DNA from 4 places in the Pseudoalteromonas sp. A757 genome. Region 2 is predicted to be linked to each of the others. Evidence: predicted binding sites of a transcription regulator. Region 2 holds the regulator's gene; each other region holds the start of a gene.
What was found. Region 2 encodes sigma-54, which starts transcription at its own class of promoters, with help from an activator protein. Its sites were predicted from a motif close to GTTGGCACGNNNNTNGNNT; they were not measured.

Region 1 (2,207 bases), on a different contig from region 2:
TGCGCATTCACTTGGATCACTTGCAACTTATTAATGGTTTTAATTTGATGCATAAACACTTTACCATCGACATTAGTCAGCGGATTGCTATGCGCTACGTTAAGGATCTGGCCATTCTCTAAGCCATGCATACGGCCCAAATTAATAACGACTTGTTCATCATCAATATGTAGGATTTTGCCATTGGTTGGTAAGCAGGCGACCGCTGCGTTTAAATCAGTTGCGATTTGTGTCAGCGTGGTTTGGATCTCATCTGCATAATCTGTCTGCCAAAAGCGCTCACTGTACACATCGATTAATTTGGTTTTCTTAAACGGCCACACGCCTTGAGTCGCATATTGCTTTTGCCATACCCTTTCATGAGAAAGCGCATCAAACAGCGCAAAGTCTACCTTGAAGCTTCTTAAGTATTTATCACTTTGCCAAAATGCGAGGTCACTATTAAGTTTATCGACACTAGCAATATCAGTAATTTGACTCAGTAGTACAAACTGGCTGTTGGTATTTGCTGTAATGGTTTCGATTAGTTGTTCATTATAATCAAAACGCTGGCTGAAAAAGCGGCTAACATCTATGGTCTGTGCAAAATAGGGAACGGGCTCTAAGCTCAACTTTTGTTCGGTCATTGTCTGATATAGACGCTCGCTGACCACTTTATTTATGTCAAAAATTTGACCTAAAGTTGCTTGGTGTTTATTTTTTAACTGGCTTTGTGTGACTGCAACCTGTTTATTGTATGCACTGGTCGGGCACTGAGCACTCTGTGGGGTAATATCAATATGTAATGTCACTTGCCATGAGTCACCGACTTTGGCTTCAGCAATTACGTTGGCGCTTTGAATCTCAGCATTTGAGCGGATCTTAAGTTGATCTTGGGTGAGCACACCATCGGTGACGGTTTGTACACTGCTTACCGAAGCCCCAGAAAACAGCAAAGCTTGTGTAATGGCATCGTTTACCGCCTTTCTTTTTGCTTTTTGATGATCGCCATTTTTAACGTCAGCCATGCCAGTAACTTCAAACCATTCAGCATAAGCAGGATTAGTTAAGGTGATACACAACAATGATAGACTGCTCGCAAATTGCTTTTTCATGTTTAAATGCCCAGATCAAAAACTACCCTCTAACTCAGCAATACCTGTGCCAAATTTTGGCAAGGTTCGTGCATAATCATACATTATGAAGGTTAATTTTACTTATTGCCAATACTCAATAAAGCCGCAATAACCCTGCGAGATTAAGATGCAGGGGAGGTGTTAAGTTTGATTGGTATAGATTGTAGCGGAGTGCGGGAAATGCGTATCACTAATTCTATCAATACAATTGTTATGATTTGCTCGCTGACATGGCTCAGCAGCTGTTCAAGCCTCGTTGACAAGCACATTGAATATGAAACGGTGCAACCGGAAACTTTTCCTGTTTTACGTGCTGTGGGGTATGCGCCTTTAAGTGCTCAGCCGGGTAAAACTGCGGGTGAGAAGCAGCTGATGGCCATTAAAGTCTCAAAATTAGAAGCCTATCGTGAGCTGGCTGAGCAACTCTATGGCCAGAATTTGACATCCACTATCACGGTAAAGGGTGCTATTGCCCAAAACGACGGCCTTAAGAGCCAAGTAAATGGACTTGTTCGTGGGGCTAAGGTGCTGAAAAGTTACGCGGTCGGTGATACTTACGCGACTGAGTTAGAGCTTGATATGAAACGTGTTTATGATTTGTATGTTACTCAAGTCAAGCCTCAGAAAATCAAAAAAATATCTTACAGTTTTAAGTAAGCAGTCTAGAGCCTGTTGACCTTTGCTGCTTGATTTTTGTTTTTCTAAGAAGATTTTGGTCGCGACGATCGATTTGCCGGCTAGGCTCAGCCTTGTATAAATACCAATCAAGCTGCTGTAAACACAAACCTGAAAGATAAACAGGCCATAAATAAGCTAATCTAGAATATGCTTTTCTTAGAATTCTAAAGCAGCTGTGATGATTATTATCATAAGGAGTATAGAGAAGTGTTATCGTGTTGTTTTTAACGCTCGTGAGGTATTCGCTAGCACCAAAGGCAGAGCTTCCTCAAGCGAGTCATTAAGCTTTTAAATTACGTACTAATTCACTGTCGCTACTTTTCACGCTGCCATCTTGACCATAGGTAATCGAAGTTGGCGCCCCAATTAAAATTCCTTTCAATTCACGAGTGCTTACATTGGCTTGGTGGGCCG
Region 2 (2,207 bases):
GCGATTTTAGAAACTCGAAAAGACTTAACTAAAGTTGAAAGAGAGGCTGAGCTAAATGAGTTATTAGATGAATTTAATATTCAACATATTCGCGATTCACAGGGTATGGCATTATCGGGAGGCGAAAGAAGACGGGTAGAAATTGCTCGCGCTTTAGCCGCTAATCCCAAGTTTATCCTGTTAGATGAACCTTTTGCTGGTGTTGATCCAATTTCGGTGTTAGATATAAAGACAATCATAGAGCACCTAAAAAACCGCGGTATCGGTGTATTAATCACCGATCACAACGTAAGAGAAACACTAGACGTATGTGAAAAGGCCTACATCGTTTCACATGGTGAGTTAATCGCTGCAGGCACGCCAGAACATGTTTTGGCAGATCAAACCGTAAGAGATGTCTACCTAGGCGAACAATTCAAGCTATAGTTAAGACGTAGTATTAATAACTGTTAAAAAGGATTGTTAGAGATACATGAGGCAATCATTACAGCTGCGCATGGGGCAGCAACTTACAATGACTCCACAACTGCAACAAGCTATTCGCTTGCTGCAGCTTAGTACATTGGATCTGCAACAGGAAATACAAGAAGCATTAGACAGCAATCCATTATTGGAAGTGGAAGAAGGTGATAATACTGACGGCGAAAATGCTGACCAACACGGCCAAGAAAAGAGCAGCACTGAAGATAATCAAAATTCAGGCGATGAAGCATCGGTTAGTGACTATGAGATAGACTCAGATACCGCCATGAGCAAAGACACGGTGAGCGATGATCTCGCCATGGATGTCACTTGGGACGAGTATATGAGCGCAGCTCCAGCCGCCAGCTCAGGTCCACTCCCTGATGACGATAATGTTTATCAAGGGGAAACCTCTGAATCTCTCCATGATTATCTCATGTGGCAACTTGAGTTGACTCCATTTAGTCCAACAGATAGAGCTATTGCGATTGCGATTATTGAAGCGGTCGACCTGTCAGGCATTTTAACACTCTCTTGCGAAGACATTTTAGAGAGCATTAATGACGAAGATAGCGAAGAGCCTATTGAGCTAGATGAAGTCGAAGCCGTACTCAAACGTATTCAGCTTTTTGACCCTGTTGGTATCGCTGCGCGTAGTTTACAAGAATGCTTATGTATTCAGCTAAACCAATTCGCCCCAGATACGCCATGGATTGCCGAAACGAAAATGATCCTGACAGAGCATATTGATTTGCTTGCCAGCCGTGACTATCGAACTTTGGCTAAGAAAACGCGCCTTAAAGAAGCCGATCTCAAAGAGGTGATGACGCTAATTCATAGTCTTAACCCAAAGCCTGCGGCAAGCATTATTCATGAAGAACCTGAGTATGTGATCCCTGATGTATCGGTGAAAAAAGTAAAAGGTCGTTGGGTCGTAGAGCTAAACCCTGATGCTATGCCTAAAATAAGAGTAAACGATCACTACGCTGCGATGTCTAGAACGGCGAAATCCAGTACGGATAGTCAGTTTATTCGCTCTCATTTACAAGAAGCAAAATGGTTTATTAAAAGCTTAGAAAGCCGAAATGATACTTTATTAAAAGTTACCAATTGCATTGTGCAACAACAACAGGCATTCTTTGAACATGGCCCCGAAGCAATGCGCCCTATGGTGCTAAATGATGTTGCTGAAATGGTTGAGATGCATGAGTCCACAATTTCCCGTGTGACAACACAAAAATATATGCATACACCTCGGGGAATATTTGAGCTGAAGTATTTCTTCTCTAGCCATGTAAGTACAGAAAATGGAGGTGAGTGCTCTTCCACAGCAATTAGGGCACTTATCAAAAAGCTGATAGCTGCAGAAAATACCGCGAAGCCATTGAGTGACAGCAAAATTGCAGATATCTTAGCTGAGCAAGGAATTAAGGTAGCGAGACGCACGATTGCAAAATATCGTGAATCCCTGGCCATTCCACCGTCAAATCAGCGTAAAAGTTTGATATAAGACGTAAAACCCAAGAAGGAAAAATGCTTATGCAACTAAATCTAACTGGTCGCCATGTAGAAATTACTGACTCATTAAGAGACTATGTCACCAACAAGTTTGCGAAGCTAGAAAGGCACTTTGATCATATCAATAACGTGCATGTGATCCTAGATGTCGAGAAGCTAGTACAAAAAGCAGAAGCAACATTACACGTAAACGGCGGCGAACTATTTGCATCAACAGAGCATCAAGA
Region 3 (2,207 bases), on a different contig from region 2:
AGTAAACTATCAAGTTCGTCTTGATCTAACGTATCACTCCCTTCATCGAAGTCATCATCAAGTGAGTCAAAGGTAATTTCATCGTCTTCAGGCAAGATATCGTCATCTAACTGTACGCTTGCGCCCAGCGCGTCTTCATCGTCGCCCATTCCGATATCAAGTGGGTCTGGCTCTGGGTCAAATGCAGTCGCAGCGGTTGCAGCGCCCGCAGTAGCAGCGGATGGTGTTTGCGGAAGAAAATCATCGTCATCTGTTGACGCCTGAGATTGACTTTTCTTCCGGCGAAACATGACAAATCCAGCAATTGCTAATAGTGCTGGTAATGTGGCAAGTAACGCAATTCCAGCTGGCGAGCTAAAGAATGCGCTTAACTCGCTACTTTCTTGCGCTTTTGCCTGAGCCGCCTGCTGATCAATCATTTCATTTTGTAAGTCAATAACAGCCTTTAGCTGTTGTTGGATTTCGCTGTCTTTACCAAGTTGGGTACGAACCGTTTGAAGTTCAGTAGAAATAGCACCAAGCTGTTGCTTTAACTTATTGTTTTCGGATAGGATTTCTTCAACATTACGCACTGAGGACTTGAACTCTTTTTGTAAGTCCATCAGCCGCATGTCCTGCTCCATTTTTAAAGAGCGCAGTTGATTAGTCAGGTCTTCTTTTGCTTCTTCTACATCGACTTTACGAGCTTGCGTAACCTTTTTCTCAGCTTCGTTTATTGCATTTGGATTCAATAATCCCTTACGCTTCATTTCCCAAAGTTTGTCATCTTGATCCGACTTTTGCTTTGCCAACTCAGGGTTAACACTGCGAATTTCATTGATGGTAGGAATACGTAAATACGCCCCATCCTGCATATGGTTGAGGTTTTTATCTAGAAATGAATTAGGATTTTTATCGTAAAGCGCCTTCATCACCTGATAAATGGTGACCGAGTCATCTGGTCGCACTTTTTGTGCTATACGCCACAATGTATCCGTGGGTCTGATAGGCCCTATTGACCGACCTTGAGCCCCATAATCAACCCCTTTAGGGCCTTTTAGCACTACCCCCTCTTGGGTATATACTGGTGTGGCAATCAGTGCGAATACAAAGATACTAAATAAGGCTAAACCGCGCATGCCGATCCTTTACTCAAATGTTTAACACCCGTTAAACGACATTTTATTATTATGGCTTTGAAGCAAGCTCTATTCCAAATGCAAACTATAAACCAGATATGTTGGAATATCCATTGCAACGTATTGAAAGGTAACATGGTTATAATGCTTTTTACTGATTTTGGAATAGCTGATATAGGTGAAGAATAGTCAAGTATTTGACTTAACGGCAAACTTCTTGGCAGAAGTTTGCCGTTATAGCGTAAAGAAGTAAGCAAAACTCAGCTTACTTTGCGATATCAATGGGTACTTATAGATAGCTTTCTATCAGGGCTTCTGCAATTTGGATGCTATTTGTTGCGGCACCTTTTCTGGTGTTGTCTGATACCACCCATAAGTTTAAGCCCAGTGGATGTGAAATATCTTGCCTTACACGACCTACATAGACGGTATCGTTACCACTTGCATCACTTACCGGTGTTGGGTAGTCGTTTTCGTCTTCAATTAACTCAACACCCGGCGCATCAGCAAGTAATTGCTTAACATGTTCAAGATCATAAGGCATGCGCGTTTCAAGATGAATGGCTTCAGCATGACCAAAAAACACAGGAACGCGAACCGCAGTCGGGTTAACCAAAACACTTGAGTCGCCCAAGATTTTTTGCGTTTCCCACACCATCTTCATTTCTTCTTTGGTGTAACCATTTTCTTGGAACGCATCAATTTGAGGAATGACGTTAAAAGCGATTTGTTTGCTAAACACTTCGTTTTCCATCGGTCTTGCATTCATTAAGTTTGCAGTTTGCTTAGCCAACTCATCTACCGCTTCTTTACCTGCACCAGATACCGCTTGATAAGTTGAGACATTAATTCTGTCAATGCCATAGGCATCATAAATTGGTTTAAGCGCCACTAGCATTTGGATTGTAGAGCAGTTTGGGTTAGCAATGATGTTACGATTTCTAAAATCTGCAAGACTGTCTTTATTCACCTCAGGAACCACTAATGGAATATCAAAGTCGTATCTAAAATGTGAGGTATTGTCTATAACAATACAGCCAGCTTCAGCGGCGATAGGTGCATATTTCTCCGACACGGAACCACCCGCTG
Region 4 (2,207 bases), on a different contig from region 2:
AGACGACCGTTTTGATCAGTCACTGTCACGCGTGAAGGCTCTAAGCCCTGTACCGCTGATGCCACAATGTCTACGATTGAATCGACCTCTTCGCCGCCAAGCGTTTTACCACGTTTAAGGGTAATAACTACGGTTGCCGAGGGCTTTTTCTCACGACGTGCAAAGACGTTTTCTTTTGGGATTGCGAGTAACACTTTTGCACGGTTTACGTCTTGTAACTCTTCAATTGTTCTCGCAAGTTGTTGCTCACGACTATGCTTTAAGCGCTCTCTTTCAAGACGTTGGCTAACACCAAAACCCATATCCTGCATCAGAATATCAGTGCCAGAACTCGGAGATTGGGTAAAACCGTCACGCGCCATCCGTAGTTTGATGTCCTGATAGTCCGACTCAGCAACTAAAATGGTATTACCATCGAGTTGGTATTCAATTTTCTGTTGATCTAAAAAGTCTAACGTTTCGACGAGTTCTTCTGTTGGGTATTTACCAAGTGGGCGCATATCTGGTTGGCGCGCCCAAATGATAATAAAGATTGCGATTGCTAAACAAATAGCAAGGGCAATAACCAGAGTAACCTGGCGCAACATATCAACACCGCTTAGCGCACTGAAGTAGCCTGATTTTTGCTCTTGTTGCTCATCCGAACCGCTGTCATTATTCAGCGCTGCGTCGGAAAGCGTAAGATCTGTTGATTGATTAGTAGCCACGATTACTCTCCACAGTCACTCAATTAAACTGGCATGCTCATGATTTCTTTATAGGCCTCAACAAGTTTATTACGAACTTGCACTGTAGCCTCAAAAGCGACCGACGATTTTTGTTTCGCTATCATGGCTTCTGCAAGAGAAATGCTTCTGTCACCCATTTCAACTGCGGTGACTTTTTGTTTTGCTTCTTGTTGTAAGCCATGAACTGTATTAAGTGCGTCTGAGAGTAAATCGCCAAACTGAGCCGACGAAGATGCTGCCGTCTTTACTGGCTGCACTGATGGCTGTGTGTTTCTCGTCGCTTCTGCAGCCATAGCCTGCATTTCTTGAAATAGCGCTGATGATTGTACTTTCATGATGCTTTACTCAAAATAACTCTTAGTTACCATTAATAAAGCAGAAAACGTGCCAACTTAAAACCTTTATTTTTCAGTATGTTACATTGTTTTTTGCATGTCGAAAAATTGGCAGTACATAGAAGTGAAAATTAGGAGCCTAAGATCTGCTGATCTTTATAGGCACCTTATTAAACTTGAATTAACAGATAAAATTTAACTTGAGGTTTGGATAAGGAATGAGTTAACTCATTCCTTTTAAGCTCAGGTAATTTAGGTTAAGCGGGTAGCGCAATCCCTAAATCTCGCATTTTCGCCAGCTTATAGCGAAGTGTGCGAGGGCTCATGCCCAATACCTCCGCTACCTCTTTACGTTTACCATTAAACTTTGCCAGCGTATCTAAAATAATTTGGTGCTCTTTATCCTGTAACTCATCTTTATAGCTAATGATCTCATCATCACTTTGCGAGCGCTCCATTAAAACTGATGCCTCATGGTTTACAGTTGGAGATGACTCAACCAAAGCCATCGGTGAGAAATTTTCGATAAAAATATCATCTTCTTGAATTTCATTACCTTGGAACAAAATTAGGGCGCGTTGAATAACGTTGTCTAGCTCCCGTACGTTTCCTGGCCAAGTGTGCGAACTGAGCTTGCGCTTTGCACCGCTGCTTAGTATAGGTGTTGACTTGCCTGCTTTTTGCGTATGTCTTACCAACAAATGCTCAGCTAACACAGCGATATCACCCGCTCTGTCTTTCAATGGCAGCCACTCTAGCGGGAAAACATTGAGACGGTAATATAAATCTTCTCTAAATACCCCATCATCCACCGCTTCTTTTAAATCGCGGTTACTGGTTGCCAACACTCTGACATCCAGTGAAATGGTTTTTCTGCTGCCTAGACGCTCTACCTCACGCTCTTGTAGCACACGAAGTAGTTTTGCTTGTAAGCCCAAATCCATCTCAGTGATCTCATCAAGCAAAATGGTTCCCTTTTGCGCTTGCTCAAATTTTCCAGGACACGCTTGAATGGCACCTGTAAACGCCCCTTTTTCGTAGCCAAATAAGGTTGCTTCAAGCATATTCTCTGGAATTGCAGCGCAGTTAATTGCGATAAAAGGCTCGTCTGCTCTATCTGATTTATCGTGAATATAGCGAGCCA

Region 1: the regulator sigma-54 is predicted to act here: its motif matches at 1,150-1,168, upstream of DRB05_RS16620 (LPP20 family lipoprotein).
Region 3: the regulator sigma-54 is predicted to act here: its motif matches at 1,179-1,197, upstream of DRB05_RS16785 (FimV/HubP family polar landmark protein).
Region 4: the regulator sigma-54 is predicted to act here: its motif matches at 1,102-1,120, upstream of fliE (flagellar hook-basal body complex protein FliE).

The regions. Positions count from the first base shown of each region.
Region 1 is NZ_QNQN01000072.1:215,662-217,868, reverse strand. It holds gene DRB05_RS16625 (flagellar assembly protein T N-terminal domain-containing protein) at 1-1,094, opposite strand, end outside; gene DRB05_RS16620 (LPP20 family lipoprotein) at 1,296-1,772, shown strand; gene DRB05_RS16615 (flagellar protein FlgN) at 2,074-2,207, opposite strand, start outside.
Region 2 is NZ_QNQN01000071.1:42,473-44,679, reverse strand. It holds gene lptB (LPS export ABC transporter ATP-binding protein) at 1-426, shown strand, start outside; gene DRB05_RS14445 (RNA polymerase factor sigma-54) at 473-1,972, shown strand; gene hpf (ribosome hibernation promoting factor) at 2,002-2,207, shown strand, end outside.
Region 3 is NZ_QNQN01000072.1:254,330-256,536, forward strand. It holds gene DRB05_RS16785 (FimV/HubP family polar landmark protein) at 1-1,118, opposite strand, end outside; gene DRB05_RS16790 (aspartate-semialdehyde dehydrogenase) at 1,408-2,207, opposite strand, start outside.
Region 4 is NZ_QNQN01000072.1:170,904-173,110, forward strand. It holds gene fliF (flagellar basal-body MS-ring/collar protein FliF) at 1-710, opposite strand, end outside; gene fliE (flagellar hook-basal body complex protein FliE) at 731-1,063, opposite strand; gene DRB05_RS16415 (sigma-54 dependent transcriptional regulator) at 1,321-2,207, opposite strand, start outside.